One region of the Paenibacillus sp. FSL H3-0457 genome, then DNA from elsewhere that is predicted to be linked to it. Evidence: a T-box and tRNA genes for the amino acid it is inferred to sense, from the RefSeq annotation. Region 1 holds a T-box; the other holds one or more tRNA genes.

Region 1 (11,034 bases):
AGACTGCTGCCGGAGCAGACTGTCCCAGCTGCTGAATGGACAAGGTAGATAATTGTTCCACCAGTGCAGAACTGTTTGTGAAGAAAAGCTGCACATCCTCTTGCTTGCCACCGAATATAGCCGGGTTGATCTCAGGGTTCACAATCTCCTTGACATACAGTTCAACTCCCTGGGCTTTTAACCTGGAGCTAAGTAGCTTGGCCTCTTCACGATCAGCCGAAATGCCTGCATATACTCGATTGCCATCTTCAGGATCAGAACCTGTGGCTATACCTGCCTGAGCCAGTTCAAGCTTAGCCTGCTCAGCTCGTTCAGGAGAACTGAACACGCCGTATTGAAGTGCATAATACGTACTGCCAGTCGCCGCTGTCTGAAGCTGCTGCTCTGTACCTGCAGTCCCCTCCTGACCCGTCACAGTGGAAACTGCCTGATTGACGGGCAGAAGATCGCCTGGCTTCGCGGCTCCTTCTTTATTAAAAAATGAAAGAATAACCATACCAAAAAGTGCTCCGGTAACAAGTGCACCAGTGACAGAACCAATCATTTTCCAGCCTCTTGGAGGGCGATTGCGTTTATAGGAATAGTTCTCCGAATCTGCAAGCCAGTCGTGGCCCTGATCATCATGGATATTGGGCAGATCACGACGCTCTTCCTCCGGATTATCAGTGTGATTAACATAACCGTAACCGGAACGGTTCCCAAAATAATGGGCCTCATCCAAGTTCAAGTTCGAATCATGACTCACCCGCTCGTCAGATTCAGGTACAGTAGAGCTTGTCAGCACCGTCTCTCCCCAGTCTCCGGGGATATCCTCAGGCGCCCATGATGGGGTTGTATCCATCTGCTTAGGCGTTAGCGGTTGATTATGCGGTAATTCTTCACTTAACGTCACCAATGGACTGGACGCGGATATCCTCTTGTTTTCAGGCTTGTCCGACTCATGATCCCCGAAGCGAAACGTCATTCTAGCATTGCTCACCCGTACCCTCTCCTTTGTCCCATTTATATAAGCTATATGCAGAGACTGGAGAATACATTCCATATAACGCAAAAAACGCCTGCTTCGTATCGAAGACAGGCGATTTCTCAATTGATCTATTTCAAACCTTTGGCAAGTGTATCGCCGACTTTCCAGATATCACCTGCGCCCATCGTAATCACAAGATCTCCTGGCTGCAGACGATGTTGCAGATCAGCTACCACTTCTTCTTTTGTAGGAAGGTAACGTGCAGAAGCATTACTGTTTTGAACGATCAGTTCAACCAGTCGGGCCGAGGTTACCCCTTCGATCTGTTTTTCGCCCGCAGGAGAATAGATGTCCGTAATAAGCACCTCATCCGCTTCCGCGAAAGCACGACTGAACGCATCCAGCAGGAAGAACGTCCGCGTATAACGCTGTGGCTGGAATACCGCAATAATGCGTTTGCCCGTTGCTTTGGCGGCACTAATTGTAGCTTCAATCTCAGTCGGGTGATGAGCATAATCATCGATGATCAGCATATCGCGCGCCTCGCCCAATACCTGGAATCTACGTTTGGCTCCATGGAACTGGATGATAGCTGCCACAATCTTCTCAAATGGAATGCCTGCTTCCAGACAGGTAATCACAGTAGCCATCGCATTATAAACGTTATGCTTACCCGGCACTGATAATTCCACCGTGCCCATAGCAGCACCCTGATGATTCATCGTAAAGGAGATACGGCGATCGCCCAATACAATATCCGTTGCCGTATAATCTGCAGCACGATCAATACCATAGGTTGTAATCCGTGACTTGAGTTCTGGCAAAATCGCTTGAACATTCTCGTCGTCAGAACACACAATCGCTGTTCCTTCCGGACGAATCTGGCTCAGGAACTGCACATAAGCCCTTTTGAGCTCCTCAAAATCACTGTTGTAATTCTCCAGATGATCTGCCTCAATATTGGTTACAATACCGAGCCATGGATGGTACTGCAGAAACGAACCATCGCTCTCGTCCGCTTCAGCGACTACCCAGTCGCCTTGACCGGCCTTCGCGTTGGTACCCACATTCATGATTTCTCCGCCAATAATGTATGTCGGATCTGTATCACATTTATCCATAACAAGTGCAATCATGGATGAAGTGGTTGTTTTACCATGAGCCCCAGCTACAGCCACACCTTTACGTTCGTTCAACAAACGTGCAAGCATCTGGGAACGATGCAGAATCGGAATGTTCAGCTCTGCAGCTGCTACCCGTTCCACATTATCAGCAGGCGCTGCTGTAGAGTAGACAACAAGATCTGCTCCAGTGACGTGCTCTGCCGTATGTCCAATATATATTTTCGCTCCCTTGGCTGCCAACTTCTCGGTCAACTCCTGTGAAGCGACATCCGATCCGGTAACGGTGTATCCCATTTCCAACATAACTCTTGCGATGGCACTCATGCCATATCCGCCAATCCCTATAAAATGAACGTGTTCCGATGTATTTAACAAAACTTTCACCAACCTTTTTCAGAATCGGTTTGATGCAAAAGGGCTGCCCGCACATCCGCAATCAGGTACAGTGTGCCGGAGACCACCCCCAGATCTTCCGCTTCCGTCCGTGACTTCAATAGATCAAGTGCCTTTGCCCATTCGGGCTCGACGATGATTTCCAGTTCCTGCTTCGCAATGGCGGGACGTACCCGTTCGACAATCTGCAGCAATTCGGCTGCATCCATTTTGCGTCGGAAATCTGGCTCGGTCAGGATCAGCGTATCCACTAGTGGCAGTATATGCTGCAAATACGCTTCGTGATGCTTATTTGCCAACATACCCATCATCAAAATTAACTTGTTGTGCGGATAGACATCCATAATGCTCTTGGCCAGTGACTCTGCCCCTTCCGGATTATGTGCTCCATCTAGCACAATTCGGGGTTCATTGACGACTTTTTCGAATCTTCCTGCCCAGAAAGCATTCTCCAGTCCAAGTGCAATATCGTTGTCATCCAGCATAAATGCCATGTATTGTCTAAGCAATTCAAGCACCATAAGTGCGGCCGCTGCATTGTCACATTGATGTGAGCCCTGCATGCGTATGCGAACGTCCAGATCACGGAACGGGCCTGTAAAATGAAAAGATTGTCCGTTCTCATTGCTGTCCAGTCTATGATAAGAGAATTGATCTCCAGCCAAATACACGCTTGATTGAAGCTGCTGTGCTTTCTCCTGAATCACCTTCACAGCTTCGGGTTGAGTCGCGCAAGTCACAACGGGTACTCCCGGCTTGATAATACCTGCCTTTTCTCCAGCAATCTGCTCAATCGTATCTCCAAGCACATCCGTATGATCCATACCAATGTTCGTGATGACGGACACAACAGGTGCGACAATATTCGTTACGTCCATCCTTCCCCCTAGCCCCGTCTCCCATACCACAACGTCAGGGTAACACTCCTCTGCATAGTACAGAAGCGCCAGAGCCGTGGACACCTCAAACATCGTGGGTGATCCAAGCGGAGTGGAGGCCATTTCCCTGACCAGTGGACGTAATCGGTTCGAGAGCTTAAGCAGGATTTCTTCAGGAATATCCTCGCCGTTGTATTGAAAACGGTTTGTAAACTTGGTGATATAAGGCGACGTAAAGGTACCCACATCATATCCAGCCTGAAGAAGCACTGACGTCAAAAAAGCGCAAGTCGAACCTTTGCCGTTCGTTCCCGCGACATGAATAAATTTGAGACGTTGGTGTGGATTGCCTAACATGGACATCAGACTCTCGATTCGTTCCAATCCAGGTCGGATGCCAAAAGGAATAAGGCCATTGATCCAGTCCACGGCCTCGTTATACGTAAGTAAAAGAGCTGCTGCATCTGTCCCGTCTAATTCCGTCATCTGATTCACCTTCGGTCCCGAGTTTGAGTGAAAAAGCGGCCGGATGGCATAATGGCTCTCCATCCGACCCACATATATTAACCTTTAAGTTCCTTGATTCGTGCAATCACTTTATCCCGTTTATCGGAATAATCTGCTTGTTTGGCGCGCTCTTCCTCAATAACTTTGGCAGGAGCTTTGGCAACAAAGCCTTCGTTCGCCAGTTTTTTCTCTACACGGAGAACTTCGCCCTCAAGGTTCTCCAACTCTTTCTCCAAACGAGCCACTTCCTGCTCGATATCAATAAGACCTGCGAGCGGCAAGTATAGTTCTGCCCCCGTAATGATCGCAGTCATTGCCTTATCCGGTGAGTTTAAATCCAGCCCACTATCGAACTCGGACGTATTACAGAAACGTTTGATGTAGTGACTGTTACGTGCAATGATGCTGGACGTCTCAGCACTATTTGCTTTGACCATCAGCTCGATCTTTTTGCTCATCGGCACGTTCACTTCTGCACGAATGTTTCGCACTGCACGAATGGTATCCATGAGCAGGTTCATCTCGGCAACAGCCTCTGGGTTCTCAAGAGCAGGATCATATACCGGCCATGATGCCAGCGTAATGGTCTCACCTTCATGCGGCAGATGCTGCCAGATTTCTTCGGAGATGTATGGCATAAACGGATGAATCAGGCGCATGGTTTGATCCAGCACATAAGCAAGCACGGATTGTGTTTTCTTCTTGGCAACCGGATCTTCCCCATAGAAGGACAGCTTAGCAAACTCGATGTACCAGTCACACAGGTCATCCCAGATAAAGTTATACAACACACGACCCGTTTCCCCAAATTCATACGCTTCGATTAGACGCGTAATATCGCGGGAAGTTTCGTTCAGACGGTGCAAAATCCAATAATCCGCTGTACCAAGCTCTCCGCTAATGTCACGTTCCTCATAGGTGAATCCTTCCAGATTCATCAATGCAAAGCGCGAAGCATTCCAGATCTTGTTGGCAAAGTTACGAGCCTGTTCCACCCGTTCCCAACGGAAACGCAGATCCTGACCTGGCGTGCTGCTGGTTGAGATCATGTAACGCATCGCATCTGCGCCGTATTTCTCAATCACATCTAACGGATCTACACCGTTGCCTAATGATTTGGACATTTTGCGTCCATCTGCGTCACGAACAAGACCATGCATCAGCACATCCTTGAACGGAATCTCATCGGTGAATTCCAATGCAGTGAAGATCATACGTGCAACCCAGAAATATATGATGTCATACCCTGTCACAAGTACACTTGTCGGATAATAACGTTGCAGATCTTCCGTATCTTCCGGCCAGCCCAATGTGGAGAACGGCCATAAGCCGGAGCTAAACCAAGTATCGAGTACGTCTTCGTCCTGTCTGAGCTTGCGTCCAGCATTCTCTGGCAGTGTCGTCGGATCTTCAGCAGATACGATGATTTCACCCGTTTCTTCATCATACCAGGCAGGAATACGATGTCCCCACCACAGTTGACGGGAAATACACCAGTCACGAACGTTCTCGATCCAGTTCAGATAGGTTTTCTCAAAACGATCTGGAACGAAATTAACACCTTCGCCGCTCTGTTGTTTCTTGATCGCTCTCTCTGCAAGTGGCTTCATCTCAACGAACCACTGTGTAGACAGATACGGCTCAACAACAGCTCCGGTACGCTCACTGTGTCCAACCTGATGCGTGTGATCCTCAATGTTGATCAATACGCCCTGTTCTTTCATGTCAGCAACAATCTGCTTGCGGCAGTCACTACGATCCAGTCCCTGATACTTGCCCGCCTCTGCATTCATTGTGCCGCTCTCATCCATTACCGTAATCTGAGGAAGATCATGACGAAGACCTACTTCAAAGTCATTTGGATCATGCGCAGGCGTGATTTTAACTGCACCACTTCCGAACTCTTTATCCACATAATCATCAGCAATAATTGGAATTTCGCGTCCGATGATAGGCAGTACAAGTACTTTACCAATCATATCTGCATAACGCTCATCTTTCGGATGAACAGCAACCGCTGTATCACCCAGCATCGTTTCAGGACGCGTTGTTGCCACTGTAACGTAGCCACTTCCGTCTTTGAGCGGGTACCGCAGATGGTACAGGTGACCCTGAACCTCTTTATATTCAACCTCAATGTCGGACAGAGCTGTCCGGTTCACCGGGTCCCAGTTAATGATGCGTTTGCCTCGGTAAATAAGGCCTTTTTCATACAGTTGAACAAATACTTTGCGAACCGCTTGGGACAGACCTTCATCCAGCGTAAAACGTTCACGTGAGTAATCAAGCGACAATCCCATTTTGCCCCATTGTTGACGAATGGTAGTGGCATATTGATCTTTCCAGTCCCATACTTTCTCCAGAAACTTGTCACGTCCCAGATCATAACGAGTCAGACCTTCTTCACGCAGCTTCTGCTCCACTTTGGTTTGAGTAGCAATACCTGCATGGTCGGAACCCGGAAGCCACAGTGCGTCATAACCTTGCATCCGTTTGGTGCGGATCAGAATATCCTGCAGTGTAAAATCGAGCGCATGCCCAATGTGCAGCATCCCGGTCACATTTGGGGGTGGAATTACAATTGTATACGGCTCGGCATCTTTACGTTGACCGGCTTTGAAATATCCACGCTCCATCCAGGTGGAGTACCATTTATCCTCTGCCGCCTTAGGATCGTAAGTGGTCGGCATTTCTGTTGCAGCTGATTTTTTTTCCTCAGACATGTGTCATTCCTCCGTTACTTCATCATCTTCGCCAAAAAAAACAAAAAAACCTTTCATCCATCAAAGGACGAAAGGTTAGCTTTCGCGGTACCACCTTTGTTTCACGCCTACAGCAAGATAGACTTCACCCTCTGTACATGACGTGACACTTCAAGCAGATAACGGCTGCTACCGGCCCATCCTACCTCAGTAATAAATGACGATAGATCTCATTCATCCCTTGTATTCAAACAGGCAACTCCCGGGCGACTTCGATCAGTTGGTTCCTGCGGAATCTCACAGCGCTGCAATTCCACTCTCTGAAAGGTCATACTGTCTACTACTCCCGTTCCACGTTGTTCTTCAAAAAACCTACACACATCATACCTTGCTCGTGCGCGATAGTCAACCTGACAACAGCGGATAAAGAGCGCTGGAATGCAGGTTTAGGACGAATCATGCAAAAACCCGCAATCCTCAAGGGGATCACGGGTCGTAACGAAGGCTTTAACTACGGATTAAGGGATGTACAATATCTGACCTTCTTCCACAACCTGCTCAGATAATCGGTTATACAACTGAAGTTCCCTCGTGCTCAATTGATATCGATCTGCAATAGCATCCAGTGTATCTTCTCGCTGAACGATGCAAAGTTTCACCTTGCGGAACGGGGTCTGGTCCACGATCGTTCCCAGGAACAGGTTCTTCCATTCCACATCATCAGCTGGATACGTTTCTTCCTGTACCACACCCGCAGGAACCTCATCGCCTCGCTCCACTTCAGCATCGCGTGCCGCTCTACCGGAGGATAACAAAGAAGAGATACCTACGCCCTCTTCTTGCCGTGGTGCGGATTCTTTTTTGCTGCCAAAAGCAACCTTCAGCTCCGGCTTGTCTTCCGTCTCAGCCACAGGTTCAGGAACAAATGCTTCGTTCTGTACGAACTCGTCTACCCCAGTCGCTTCAAAAGACGGCCGGTCTTCCTCAGCGTTGCCTGGTTCGGACGAAGCAAATACACCTTGCCAGTTCTCCGCCTGTGATTCGCCCGGGACATCGGCAACTGCCTGATTCTCCTGCTGAGGTACAGATCTCGCTGATTCGAAGTGCCATACCTCTGGTGCGTCCGGTACATCCGGTGCTGCCAACTCATTAGATGATTGAGCTGCAGGCTCTGAGACTGCTTGATCTCCACCTCTCGAGTTCGCAGGTAATACATCCACGGAAGGCTCGGACCAACCCGAAGACTCATCTTCCAGAGGCAGCAATGGTTCCGACTCAGGGTAAGAAGCTAATCGATCTGCAGTCTCTGCCATAAATGACGAGATCGGAGAAGGTTCGCTGTATTGCTCATGAGATGCCAATTCATCTCCATTCGCTGTCAGAGATGCAGGATCTTCGTTTGCATCAGGTTGTCTGTTTTCGTTAGCGTACTCCGCACTTTGCTCCTCGGACTGAAGTGGCTCGACCGAAGACGAATCCGCATATTCTTGCTGCCATTCTTCGCTATTCCTTAATGTCTCTTCCCTTGTGGACAGGTCAGCGAATTCCGGAGCACCATATGCAAGTTCTGCTGCATTCGCAAGTCTCTCTTCCTCACTCCGCTGGAGCAGGTACTCTTGTGCAAATGTGTTGGGATCGCTACCTGCCTGTGCTGCTTCATCGGAACGGTTGGATTGCTGAGCATCAGGTGAATGAACAACTGTAAACTCATCTGCTGACCACACTTGTGGCTCTTCAACAGGAAAACCTTCGATACCTCGTAGCGACAACACGCCTGTAATGTTCAGACTGCGATTGGATAACAGATCCACGTCAAAATTTTCGATCTCGATGGAAATATCCTCAATCGATCTGACCCGGTTCAGCGGCACTGTGATCTCCACGGGAATGAAATGTTTGAGCTCCTCTGAAGCCTCATTTTCTCCTCTGTACGCACCTGTAAGTAAAAGATGCCCTCTTAATGTGGCATGATCATCCTGCCCTATGACTTGAATGCGTGGGTATAGTTCAATCTCCTCCAATTCCTCAATCGCAGGAACTCCCTCAGACAAATGAACGCGCTCATAAATATCGAACCGCAAACCATAAGGTTGATTCAACAAAGGTGGCGTCCTCCTTTCGGCATATGTTCACCATGATCCTTCTCATGGGACTGATCCATGGTCCAAATCCTTCGTTACCCCATCTATATGCCTTGAATGAGGGGAGCATGCCACCTTTTGAAAAACCTTGTTATATATGTTCAACTCATTATTATTTACAATGCTACTACGATGACAGAACAACCTTCTGATCGCTGTTATCCCCACATTTTTCTCATTCCTTTTTATAAAGGGAAAATCCGGGGATAGCTTATGCTTCCGAAGCAGCTTTCTTTCAGAAAGCTTTTAGGGAACGCTTTGCTTCTTCTGGTTGTTTCTGTCCTTTCCGTTTTCGTGTAAATAGTTAGTCGAACTTATATAGTGTATTAGTAAGACCCCTCTCGCTCTGCCAATTGTGTGAAATCGGATGGCCAAGGATCATTCACTTCAATCATCGCTCCGGTTAACGGATGACTAAACTTAAGCATCTCTCCGTGAAGTGCTTGTCGTCCAATGGCATCCGCTCTACCTCCATACAACGCATCACCAATAAGCGGATGTCCCGCGTAACTCAGGTGTACACGAATTTGGTGTGTGCGTCCTGTATCCAGCTTTAATCGTACAAGGGTTGCTTGTTCCCACACTTCGACGATCTCCACATGAGTAACAGCTTCCTGTCCACCTTCCGAGACACGCCTGCGCTGTTTGTGATGTCTATCCTTGCCAATCGGAGCATCAATTTTGTGGAGTTCAAGGGGGATCTGTCCACCTGCAATGGCTACATAATGGCGGCCAATGACTTTGCGACGCATCGCTTCATCCAGTTTGGCGAGGGCAAAAGCATTTTTGGCATACAGGACAGGTCCGGTTGTATCCTCATCCAGTCGATGAACATGGCGAACGCTCGCCTGGATTCCGTTCATTTCGTAATAAGAGGCAACCACATGATCCAGCGTGATGGCCTGATCGGTACGGCTTCCATCTGGATGCAGTTTCATACCTGCCGGTTTGTGCATAACCAGACAGAAATCATCCTCATACAATACATCCACATCAGCCCAGCGTGGCTCAACATCGATTGGCTGGGACGCAAAAAGGGCCAGCCGAAGCCGGTCCCCTGCAAGTTGTATTCCTCGATTTGCTTTCAGCTGACGAAGCAGTTTCTCCGGAAACTGCAGTTCAGACGATAACCATTGCTCTGCAGCCATCGGTTTGTCCGAACTGCCTGTTACGGCTTTCCCTGGCATCAGTTCAAGCCATTCCCCGCGGCGTTTCCAACTTTTGATGGTCATAGCGATTGAAGAGCTTTACGATTCGCCTCAATCGTATCGTCAATATCCTGCTCTGTGTGCACACCAGAGACAAACATGCCTTCATATTGCGAAGGTGCAACACTTACACCTTGATCAATCATGGCCGCAAAATAACGACGGAATTGATCCAGATTGCTTTCTTTGGCAATATCATAATTGGTTACTGGAACGGCACTGAAGAATGGACAAACCATGGAACCCACACGGTTAATGGTTATCGCAATACCCGTCTCAGCTGCATTTTTCTCAAATCCGGCTTGCAAACGTGCAGACAATGTCTCCAGACGGTCATAGACCTCTGGTGTTAACAATTTGAGCGTTGTATATCCTGCTGCCATAGCCAGCGGATTTCCGCTCAATGTACCCGCCTGATAGATTGGTCCTGTTGGGGCAATCTGTTCCATCAGATCCCGACGGCCACCATAAGCACCAACCGGGAGTCCGCCACCGATAACTTTACCCAGACAAGTCAGGTCAGGTGTAACCCCATATCGTCCCTGAGCACAGTTCAACCCTACGCGGAAACCGGTCATGACTTCGTCAAAAATAAGCAGGCTGCCATATTGGGTCGTCAAACTCCGCAGGCCTTCAAGGAAACCGGAAGCCGGAGGTACAACCCCCATGTTACCCGCCACAGGTTCCACAATAACAGCGGCCAGTTCTTCACCATATCGTTCAAAAGCAAGCTTCACGGACTCCAGATCGTTATAAGGTACCGTAATTGTATTCATAGCTACACCTTCAGGTACGCCTGGACTATCCGGCAGACCCAGTGTTGCAACACCTGAACCCGCCTTAATCAGCAAGCTGTCTGCATGTCCATGATATGATCCTTCGAACTTCAGAATTTTACTGCGTCCGGTTACCCCGCGTGCCAGTCGAATGGCACTCATCGTTGCTTCCGTGCCAGAATTAACCATCCGCACGATATCGATAGAAGGTACACGCTCACAGACCAGTTTTGCCATCTCGGTCTCCAGCAAGGTAGGCGCACCAAAGCTTGTTCCTTTGAGGGCTGTCTCACGCAAAGCTTCTACAACGTCAGGGTGTGCATGTCCCATAATGAGTG
Region 2 (11,034 bases), 760 kb from region 1:
GCTGGCTTTTCCACTGGCAGTCAACCGGGTAGTCGATGATCTGCTGCCAGGCGGCCGCTGGGACTGGATTCTATGGGCGTGTCTGGCATTGCTCGGCATCTACTTATTGAATTCATTTCTCAACTTCGTGGTTACCTATTGGGGACACAAGCTCGGTATTAACATCGAGACGGATATGCGTAAAAGTCTGTTCAATCATGTGCAGAAGTTATCGTTCCGTTTCTTCGATAATACAAAAACAGGACACCTCGTGTCCCGTATGACTAACGATCTGATGGATATCGGTGAGATTGCCCATCATGGTCCGGAGGATGTATTTATCGCGGTCATGACGCTAATTGGTGCATTCAGCATCATGATGAGCATTAACGGGAATCTGGCGGTGTTAACCTTTATCATCGTACCGCTGATTATTTATCTGTCACTCTACTTTGGTAGCAAAATGTCCAAGGCATTCAGCCGAATGTTTGGTGATATTGCGGACTTCAATGCTCGTGTTGAGAACAATATTACAGGTATTCGTGTTGTTCAGGCTTTTGCCAATGAAGAGCATGAAAAAGCACAATTCGCTGTGAACAACGGTCGTTTCCGTCAGACCAAACTAATCGCATACAAAATCATGGCCTGGAACTCCTCTGTCAGTTATATGCTGATGAAGCTGGTATCCCTCTTTGTCCTGGTATGCGGAACGTGGTTTGTCATTCAAGGCAGTATGACCTACGGTCAGTTCATTGCATTTATTATGTTGTCCAATGTGTTCCTGACACCGATCCAGAAGATCAACTCGGTTATTGAGACGTATCCAAAAGGGATTGCAGGCTTCAAACGTTATACGGAGCTGCTCGATATGGAACCGGATGTGGAAGATCGTCCAGGAGCCGTTACGGTATCCCATTTGCGTGGAGATATCCGTTATGAGCAAGTGACCTTTGGTTATTCCGATCAGGAACCTGTTCTCAAAGGTATTGATCTAAACGTACGTGCAGGTGAAACTGTAGCGCTTGTCGGTCCATCGGGGGCAGGTAAAACAACGCTATGCAGTCTGCTGCCGCGGTTCTATGATGTGTTGGAAGGTCGCATCACGATCGATGGGCAGGAGATACAGGATATGACACTAGACTCCTTGCGTAGTCATATCGGAATTGTACAACAGGACGTGTTCCTCTTCGATGGAAGCATTCGGGAGAATATTGCCTACGGCAAGCTGGATGCATCCGAAGAAGAAATCTGGATGGCCGCTAGACGGGCCCAGATGGAGCCTTTAATTCAATCGATGCCGGAAGGATTGGATACGTTAATTGGTGAACGCGGTGTGAAGCTGTCCGGTGGACAGAAACAGCGCTTATCGATTGCCCGTATGTTCCTGAAAAACCCGCCAATTCTGATCCTGGACGAAGCAACATCTGCTCTGGATACAGAAACGGAAGCGGCGATTCAGCAATCCCTTGCTGAGCTGTCCGAGGGCCGGACCACACTGGTTATTGCCCACCGATTGGCTACGATCAAAAATGCAGACCGCATTATTGTCGTTGCTGAACAAGGCATTACGGAGCAGGGACGTCATGAAGAATTACTCGCAGCAGGTGGGGTATACAGCCGCCTTCACTATGCGCAGTTTGGTGCGTAACCTATCCTATCCTATGTGGATATAACAATGTAAATACGAGAAGTAACGCCATCGTTCTTGACTTGGAAGGAGTCAGGACGTTGGCGTTTTTTTCTTTTTCATAATCAGTGGGTCAGGGGTACTGTGCTCATATCTGCCTGTGATCATGGATGTGGAAACGGGTAATATAGTAAAGAGAACACTTAACGTGTAAGATATGTTCATCATCTTGCAAGATATAGGAGGTACACGATATGCAGTTGAACGATATGCTGAAAATTCTTATAACCTGTCTATTATTTATTCTGATTTGGTGGCTACTGACTCAAGGGATTCGCAAAATTTCCAGAAGTCGTGCGGGGTCCGGTTTCCAACGCTGGGGTGGATGGTCCATTGGACTTTTCGTTGTTGGCGCCGTGCCACTCGGTTTTTCGCTATACACAGAGATCTTTGATAAGCGCCTGGATGCCAACATCGGGTTGGGGCTTGCCATGTTTTTTGTATGGGCTTATTGTGTGATCTTGTTGTGTGCGGCGTTGGTGGTATGGGGAAGGTATGTGTACAAAAGGGATATGAAGAAGTGAATATTTGGGTTGATCGTGTTGAGCCCGTCAGAAAGTTAAGGGTGAGCTGACAGCTGTATTTGTAACAATAAACTGATATGGAACGTTAAATTTAGAAAAGAGGTGTCATTAAAGGGAGATTTACATATGTCCTATCGTCAAGTCTTTATGTTGCTCTCAACCCTAATCGTATGCCTTACCGGATGTTCAGAACAGATCGAGTGCAACTCTGTGCAGACTCAAGCGAATGCACCAAGTGAAGATGGATTCACTGGTTATGTGGTTGATCGTAAAGACAATTCCATTCTTGTGGTTGATCCCGCATATGAGGATTTCAATGCGAACGGAGGAGGAAGTCGGTATTATCCGGCAAAATGGTTCTCCAATGCGCCTGATCCGCAGATCGGCTCCTATGTTGAAGTCTGGACGGATGGAGGCCCGGAAAATCAACCCTATCCTGTGGGGAGGCTAGAGCAGAAACGATAGCGGTATCTTGTCCAAATACTCCAGATGGTGCTCATCTAAGTGAGGAGGACGCAATTCGGGGTGGGCTATACTCACCAGATGGAGAAAAATTACGTGTTCCTGTGATTGAAGATGTACACTATTATCAGGATGCAGGAACGTGGACTATTCGCATGAGAGATGCGATGTCAACGACGAAGAATCAAGATGAGATTGAGATCAGAGTAGACGATGTAGCGACAGTCGACTAACACAGGGAGTTTATGATTTTGCGCATTGAGATGAGGAAGGAAGTTTAAATGGATATTAGGGAGTGCCTTCCCCGCGATAAGTTTGATTATGAAGCGGTGCGTAAGTTAAGTAAGTTCAGTGATGTCGAATTAAAAGTTATCATCCCAGAGCTTATGGAGTGGTTGCAAGACGGGAATTGGCCTATCTCTAAGCCGGTAGAGGATATACTATTGAGACTAGGCGAAGACTTAATTCCTCATATTAAAGATGTATTGCAAACCCAAGATCCACAGTGGGAATATTTCATTTTGGTCGGATTAATTGATCGATTACCTATATCTCATCTAAGTATGCTACAGACGGATTTGGTAAGGATACTGGAATCTCCTACACCGAGTGAGGTACTTGAGGAGTTGGATGAGGTTATCTTGGAGCTTTTGGAAAAGATGAAGGTTGGATACATAGAGACTTGGAATTAGCATTCTAAGAAAGACTGAAATATTGAAGATGGAGTGATAAAAATGCTAAAATACCAACTTCTTTTCCCTACCTTTTTGAGTTCGGAAATATATTGTTTGCACATTGTTCAACTATTAATTGAATTATTTGATATTTCAGAGAAGGAAGCTTTTCTCAGGATTAATTCTTTTTGGGAAGGCAATGATTTTTTATCAGAAGAAGACCTGATTTTTCATGAGTCCCCTGAGTTTTGGGCAAAAACAATTTATTATGAGGAATCCAATTGGTGGAATTTCTCTGAGAATGAACTAATCCCTAGAAAAATAGATTGAAGATCCAAAACTATAATTAGGCTACAATCTATATGATAAACAAGGAAACCGCCATTATGATTTTATAGTAAGGGAAAGGACTCCTCTGCCCATGGAACTATCAAGGTCTCAGCAATTAGCTCTAGAGCATGTAACCAATTATGCAAGAAGCCGCAAAAATGAGGCGGAGCAAACCATTAGAGAAATCCTTCGTATGTCCAACATCGAGCTGAAGACATTTGAAAAAGCTATCACCAAACTAAAAGCTCATGAAAGTATCGCGTTACACTTTCATCCAGATCGATTAGATCCGACCATGAAAAGCGTTGCTGAAGCACTACTTGAGCAGGGAGTTTATAAAAGTCAGTTTGAGACTTTCTTATCAAATGGAAGTGTCTCCGCATTTTCAGGCGGTGAACGTGACGTTTGGGAGAATAAAATGTTTGGCGGAGCGTACCAAATAAATGGCTCAACCGATAGCGAACGGCCCAAGTATGGGGCACTCAATGTTATGTTACATCCCGATGGACCTGCTCCGCGTTTTGGATCATGTTACTTCCTTTTATCCACTGAGGTCTCTCAACGTTGCACGTATACATATTTGGATTCTCACCAAGACCCCGAGGAAAAGGGAACGTATGAGGAATTTGACCTTGTTTTGGCTACTCTCATGAGGGATGTATTCTATAGTAATTTTGCCATTGGTGAAAGAAATCTAACGGTTCAAAAGTTAATTGACCATATGCACGTCAATCTTGAGAAACCATTCCAAAATCCATCAAACCAAGAGCCAAACCGAAATCTGGATCATTATATCGAAGCTCAGGTTCATGGTGACATTTCCCTTGAAAAGGATGTAGAGATGCTTGTTGCCGACCCATCATTTAAAGGCACCCATACAGGAAGAATCTTAGAGCAGATATGTTTAAAGTATTCCATTGATCTCCATTGGCACATGGGCTTTACACTATTGGTTGATGACGTTCCTATGGATTTTCGAGGTCCTTCGATGCCATCACTAGCCAAGAGAATTGCAAAAAGTGATTTGATTGATGCAAATATCATTGGTTCTGCAGCTATGGAATTGAAACAAAACCCAAGTCATTGGAGCGATAGAGGAACCTACAAAGAAGTTCTACAAGAGTTGAAATTACTCTGGCATGTCTTGGTGAGATATGGAAAGCCAATGGAAGAGTGAAATAGTACTCTAACGACCTTGAGCGCCTAACCTTTCAAGGTTGTTTTATTATTGAAACTGATTACTGACTATAGATTTATCTATGAATCTGCTGTCACAAAAACGAACGTATGTTTTATAATTAAATTGATTTTTTGTCCTGACAATAATATATTGTTGTCAGGACAAAAAAAGAGGTGAAGCAAATGTCCGCCAAAAAGATGGGGCGGCCTAAATCTGACAAACCCAAAAGCAGAACGATTGATATACGTGTCGACGAGGAAATTATGAACAAGCTCGATATTTCGGCTGAGAAGCTGAATACGAATCGATCAGACATCGTTCGCAAAGGGATTGAGAAGATTTACGACGAGCTCCAAAAATAAAAAAGGAAGCAGCTTGAGTCCCACGAAGAACACGCTGCTTCCTATCCCGCAATCACTTAAATGAGCGACTGCATAAATATCCTACCATGTGCAGAACGTTCATTCAAGTGAGGTGCGAATTGATATACAGGAGGATGCACATGAATTCGATATTAGAAGCATTATATAATGGACGACTTCGACCGGATGAGATGATGATGCCGACACATCCTGAATACCAAGCGTTAGGACGGCAGATTGCAGCTCTGACAGAGCAGTGGAAGAATCGATTGAGCGAGGAAGAATTCCGTGAGCTTGAACAGTTATTTGACTTGTGTGGCAGATGTGAGGGCATGCATACGGAAGCAGCGTTTGCACAAGGTTTTCGTCTGGGTGCCAACATGCTAATTGAAGTCATGAGTCAGCGGGAGGAATCGGTGTTGGAGTTTAACTAAGTTTAACGATGTGAGCAGAGATCCGGTTTACTTTTACAGCTAAATTCTCAGAAAATGACGGCATACAAAATACTTATTTTGCATCATAAAATGGTATCAAAAATTGATTGTAACAAAGCCCTCAAATCCTCTCTGCATTCAGCAGCAGGGTTCGAGGGCTTCACATAAACATAGAGTTAACAATATATAGGGAAAGAAATTGTTAAACAAATTGTTCCTTAATCCGCAATATTCCCTGCCATTTTCAGACGACGTGCAATTTCCTTAAAGTCTTCTTGTGAGATGCCCGGTGCAAATTCTTCCTCGACCGCAGGAGCTTCTGGAATCGGGAATCCTTCAGGTATCCCTTGGATGACTTCAAGAGGTTGTCCATCTTCGGGGTGGGTTCCTTTCCAGATCTGGCCGATCGTGTTGAAATCTTTATCACTATAGGTGTACAGTTTGGTGTGTACCCCTTTTTCTTCATATTTGCGAGCCTCGTTGAAGGCTTTGTTGTTCAGTGAAGGAATAGGAACCAGCTTGGTCACATTTACGCCAGTTGCAATCTCAAGTGCTTTTGCATATGCGACAACATGCACGCCGCCACGTACCAGCAGGAAACCAACCACTTCCCGGGCTGCCGGGTGATCCGTCATCTCATATACTTTCATTTTATGGGTACGAGCGCCACATTCTAGGAAGAAGTTATGTAGCAGATCCTCGACCAGGTTACCACTGTTGAAGACGTTTGCTCCCGTCCATGGATTACCCATAGAGTCAAAAGGCATTGCGCCTTGTGCACCTGCCAGGTAGTGATACGACAGACGAGCATCTTTCACGGAACCTAGCGGTGTATCGTCGGGTTCTTTGTACTCGGTTGAACCTCGGAGGCATTTGTTAATGCCATGAGACACGAGTTCAACATGACCCAATTCTTCGGCCGTAATGCTCATGACGAGGTCATAGAAGGGCTTCAGCTTTTCTTTGGATCGAAAATTAAATGATTGATAGAGGTAGTTGTTCAACGTTGACATTTCTCCGAATTTGCCGCCGAGTAATTCTTGTATAGCTGCCGCAGCATTCGGATCTGGCTTCTCGACATTGGGAATCTCAATCAGGATTTCATCCAAGCGTTTGAACATTCGGGTGTAACCTCCTCTTATTGGTATTGCAGATCGTGTAGAGTTTCAGATCGTGAAGTCACTCTGTCATGGCCTATTACACGTCTATTGGGTTTTTTAAACAAAAAATCAACCAAATGGGACTTAAGCATCGCATAACGCATGCCCCAACTCTTCTCCCATTTGTTATTTCCAATACGGTCAAATTTATGTATAATCAAACATTCAAACGAGTCTTCACGTACAAGAGAAGAGAGTCATGAATCCATAAAGGAGTAAGAGATGAACAAGCGTTGGATACAAATAGTTGGGATTGTGATGTTTCTAATGATCCAAATGTACATAAGCAGCGAGCCTGCCACAGCATATGTCGTTACGAATGAGGTTCAGGTGGATGAAGAAACACGGCAGTTACTTGAAAAGAAATACGGGTTGGATCGTCCTGAGGAGCCGAAGACACAACAACACTTTTTCTCGGGTGACTGGGGAATGAGTTTTCGGACGGAGCCTCCTGATTCGTTTGACCGGCTTGTTCATGTGGTTCCTTTTTCCCTACGGCCATTGGCCTGGATCTTTCGTTTATTCGTGTAAAATGAAACCCGGACGGGCAATATAACAGAAACATATTGTCCCAAGGAGTGAGTGAAATGAGAATGCTTATCGTTACCGTCATGTCGGTAGTTCTGAGTTTAGCCGGAATTACATCAGGAACAGGTGCCGCTATCCCTGATTATGCGAAGTGGGGAATTATTGCGGTCAAAGAAACACAGACCAAGTATAATGTGGATATTTTGGACTATAAGCATATCGGTCGCACCTCTCTAACAGCAGATCAATCACGGGAACAGTTCAAGCTATGGGTTCGTGCGAAAGACGGCAAACAATTCGCAGTCTATGTAAATGTTGATTTTAATCCATCTACACAGCAATTAAAGAAAGTACAATTTTCCGAATCGGATCGACACTGATCCGCTGGACTTGGTCATTACAAGCCATGTTTTCATATTAGCTATACTATGGGTTGAACCAGACTGCCTTAATCATTAAGGCAGTCTGGTTTTTTTTATTTTACAAAATCCTTTTTTTACTATTGAATAAAGAACTTATGTTCGCATATAATATGAAATACAAACAAACGTTCTTATCGGAGGGATGATTATGCTAGGGAAATATATTGGCCAGATGGTGGAGCTTGTCTACATGGATCGTGCAGGGCAGATTACGCAGCGACAGATTCGAATTAACAGTGTACGTGGCGGGATGATTAGAGCTTCAGCGGGAAAAGAAGGTTCGCCCCGAACATTTCTGGAGCAAGGTATTCTGGCATGGCGTCCTGTTACCGATCTGAATGGGGAGGTAAAGTATGCTGAACGACTTTGAACGCAAGATTTTGCGTATTATGGTGAACTATGCAGGACAACGGCGCAGGCTGCCGCGTATGGATGAACTGGAGAACAAGACGGGACGAAGCAGAGCTTACATTTATGAGTCTTTGCTGGAGCTTGAACGCACCGGGCACATCGCGTGGGAGAACCGGTCTACTCTTGAAGGGATACAGATTTTGCAGGCATGGGAACAGGTACAACAGCCGATTCGCAAAAGCCAACCTTCCGGTGATTCCGTAAAATATTTTACGGACTACTAATCATAATAAGAAAACGCCAACCCGGATATCCGGATCGGCGCTTACTGTGTCACACATATGACATGTGCATCTATTTTAGAAATGGGGAAGTTGGTCCAGGTTATTGGTTGGGTCACCGTCGGCATCGCCGCGAATGTACATTTCGCCATCCTTGCCTTTAAATACATTCACACCGGCAATAGCGCCAGCCTTTACTTCTGCAAGTGCCTGGTGATAATCCAGTACACGTCCTGCTGAAGTCTGAAATGCTGTCAGGTCACCGTCACCATTTTTCTGTACGGCTGTGAAACTCTCGCGTGTCGTTTGATCCATGATGTCACACTCTCCTTATATGACGAGATAGGAATCTGCTTACCTGATTAGCCTATCCGAATTCATCGGAAGTATGCACCATATGCTGATAAGACCTGCCAACGTCGAGGTTTTACAAGCTCTTTCTCATACGAACATGCAGAATATCTGCATCATAAAAAGGTTCTTCCGAAATCACTTCATAACCCAGTTTTTCATAGAATTTCTGTGCCTGACACTGCGCATCCAGTACAGAATAGGATAAGCCGAGTTCACGTGCCAGCTCCTCCATCGCGAGCAGAAGCACACGTCCATAACCAAATGAACGATGAGATTCAAGCACTGCGATTCGCTGCATTTTGGCCGTATCCTTGCTGTAATAGATCAGACGTCCTGTGGCTACAGCTTGGCCATCCGTACTTAACAATACATGATGCACATCCGGACTGATGACATCATATTGATCAATCTCAATCTCGGCAGGCACCTGTTGCTCGATCACAAAAACGTGATGGCGAATTCCCAAGGCTTGCTCCAGTTGTTCTTCTGTCGATACATAACTAATCTCAGCTGCCAATTCCATTCCTTCTTTCTGCTCTTGCGCGACATATCAGACTGAATTATACAAAAAAATGTTTTTCCTGTATAGTGAAGTCTGGAACATATTGGGAGAGGAGGGGGTAGTGATGGGCATGACAGGCATCATGGTAATTACATTGCTAATGTCGGCGGGAATGATTACTCTGTTGTATTATGTTACGAAGAAAGCATACTCACGCAAGTGGGATGAAGACGAGTAATTCATCTGTTAACCTTCACGGCAAGACTTCACTGCTTCCTCGCGGAGAATATACATCTTGAATTACAGATTTGGAGTATACGTCCAGCCAGACCGGCAGAGATTCACCATTTTCATTGGGCTGTTGTAATTGTTGGAATTGTACCGTATGTTCATCCTTCTCCAAGCTGCAACCAGTAACGATTGTAATGAGAATCATAAGCCCAGCAAAGAGAAAGAAGCATTTGGTAAATGTATGTTTATTGGATTTTGACCGTTTTGTTAAGTTTCTCATAGGGAATTCACCTCGTTGTAGAAATGGTAATCTTTCCTTTATTGTGCACCATTTCGGGTGAATTATAACCAAATAAATCATTGACAATGAACACGGTTACTTGATATGATACTGTTACTTGATTGGGAAACAATTATATATCATGATCTGTTAGCTCAGCTAAGTTTAGTAGTATGACCGTAATGGATACATCTTAATTATTACAGGGCGATAGCTCAGCGGGAGAGCATTATCTTGACAGGGTAAGGGTCGTGGGTTCGATCCCCACTCGTCCTATATGTAAAATTAAAGGCAACTTCTTTTGAGAATTATATCTCAAGAGGAGTTGTTTTTTTATATAATAATATGGCTACCTCCAATAATATGTGTAGGTGGTTTTTGTTGATAATAAATATACTTAATGGTACAATTTGGATAAAATTAAGCAGTTAAAGTAGTTACGACTATCGATAAAAATAATACAGAAAAAAGATATGGTGGTTGATGGAATGGGACAAATAAAGCGTGTTGCGGCACTATATCGAGTGTCCACAAAAGGTCAGATGGACGGGAACGATATTCCAATGCAACAACGAGCATGCAGGAAGATGGTAGAGAAACAAGAGGGATGGAAGCTAGTTAAGGAATATACCGAAAAAGGGGTATCAGGTTTTAAAGTACCTGCCTAGAAGCGTGATGTTATCCAAAAGGCTAAAGAGGATGCAGAGAATGGTTTATTCGATGTCTTGTTGGTATTTATGTTTGATAGGCTTGGAAGAAAAGATGATGAGACTCCCTTTGTACTTGAGTGGTTTGTAAACAAAGGGGTAGAAATGTGGTCTGTAATAGAAGGTCAGCAAAAAATTGAAGCATACACCGATCGGATGGTCAACTACTTAAGATTTTGGCAGTCAAGCGATGAAAGTAGGAAGACCTCTGAACGAGTCAACGAAAAACATATACAGATGGTCGAAGATGGTATTTTTAGGGGAGGAGGTATTCCCTACGGGTATAAAAGTGTTGATTCCGGTAATGTAAATAAAAAAGGAAAAGCACTGCAAAAACTGTGCAAGCACGAAGAAGAGTCAAAGATCGTACAAGAAATATTCCGACTAGTGCTTGAAGAAGGTTACGGACAATTAAGAATAGCTAAACTTCTAAACGAAAAAAATGTTCCGACAAGAAAAGCAAAACAATGGGGTGCTCCTACTGTAAACGTTATACTTAAGAATCCAATTTACAAAGGAGTAATGAGATACAGAAAAGAAAAAGGAGACGATATATTTTCAAAACCAATCCCTGAATTAATGATAG

Evidence for each region. The T-box of region 1 lies ahead of MHH25_RS23975 (valine--tRNA ligase). A T-box ahead of a tRNA ligase gene usually reads a tRNA of that ligase, here a tRNA-Val.
Region 2: it has a tRNA-Val gene. The T-box ahead of MHH25_RS23975 (valine--tRNA ligase) is inferred to sense a tRNA for this amino acid. The anticodon was not compared.

What each region holds. Positions count from the first base shown of each region.
Region 1 covers NZ_CP150283.1:5,399,376-5,410,409, forward strand. The annotation lists gene MHH25_RS23960 (SPOR domain-containing protein) at 1-979, opposite strand, end outside; gene murC (UDP-N-acetylmuramate--L-alanine ligase) at 1,096-2,415, opposite strand; gene MHH25_RS23970 (folylpolyglutamate synthase/dihydrofolate synthase family protein) at 2,472-3,848, opposite strand; gene MHH25_RS23975 (valine--tRNA ligase) at 3,926-6,592, opposite strand; T-box leader at 6,653-6,934, opposite strand; gene MHH25_RS23980 (LysM peptidoglycan-binding domain-containing protein) at 7,090-8,673, opposite strand; gene MHH25_RS23985 (RluA family pseudouridine synthase) at 9,039-9,944, opposite strand; gene hemL (glutamate-1-semialdehyde 2,1-aminomutase) at 9,941-11,034, opposite strand, start outside.
Region 2 covers NZ_CP150283.1:4,640,785-4,651,818, reverse strand. The annotation lists gene MHH25_RS20645 (ABC transporter ATP-binding protein) at 1-1,627, shown strand, start outside; gene MHH25_RS20640 (hypothetical protein) at 1,861-2,190, shown strand; gene MHH25_RS20635 (DUF3221 domain-containing protein) at 2,317-2,655, shown strand; gene MHH25_RS20630 (DUF5071 domain-containing protein) at 2,934-3,344, shown strand; gene MHH25_RS20625 (hypothetical protein) at 3,387-3,656, shown strand; gene MHH25_RS20620 (DUF3626 domain-containing protein) at 3,748-4,833, shown strand; gene MHH25_RS20615 (ribbon-helix-helix domain-containing protein) at 5,019-5,198, shown strand; gene MHH25_RS20610 (DUF6809 family protein) at 5,339-5,632, shown strand; gene MHH25_RS20605 (manganese catalase family protein) at 5,851-6,753, opposite strand; gene MHH25_RS20600 (hypothetical protein) at 7,015-7,323, shown strand; gene MHH25_RS20595 (DUF3889 domain-containing protein) at 7,380-7,700, shown strand; gene MHH25_RS20590 (hypothetical protein) at 7,891-8,112, shown strand; gene MHH25_RS20585 (hypothetical protein) at 8,096-8,377, shown strand; gene MHH25_RS20580 (DUF3892 domain-containing protein) at 8,453-8,689, opposite strand; gene MHH25_RS20575 (GNAT family N-acetyltransferase) at 8,802-9,245, opposite strand; gene MHH25_RS20570 (hypothetical protein) at 9,484-9,741, opposite strand; tRNA gene MHH25_RS20565 (tRNA-Val) at 9,946-10,017, shown strand; partial or broken gene MHH25_RS20560 (recombinase family protein) at 10,215-10,667, shown strand; gene MHH25_RS20555 (recombinase family protein) at 10,686-11,034, shown strand, end outside.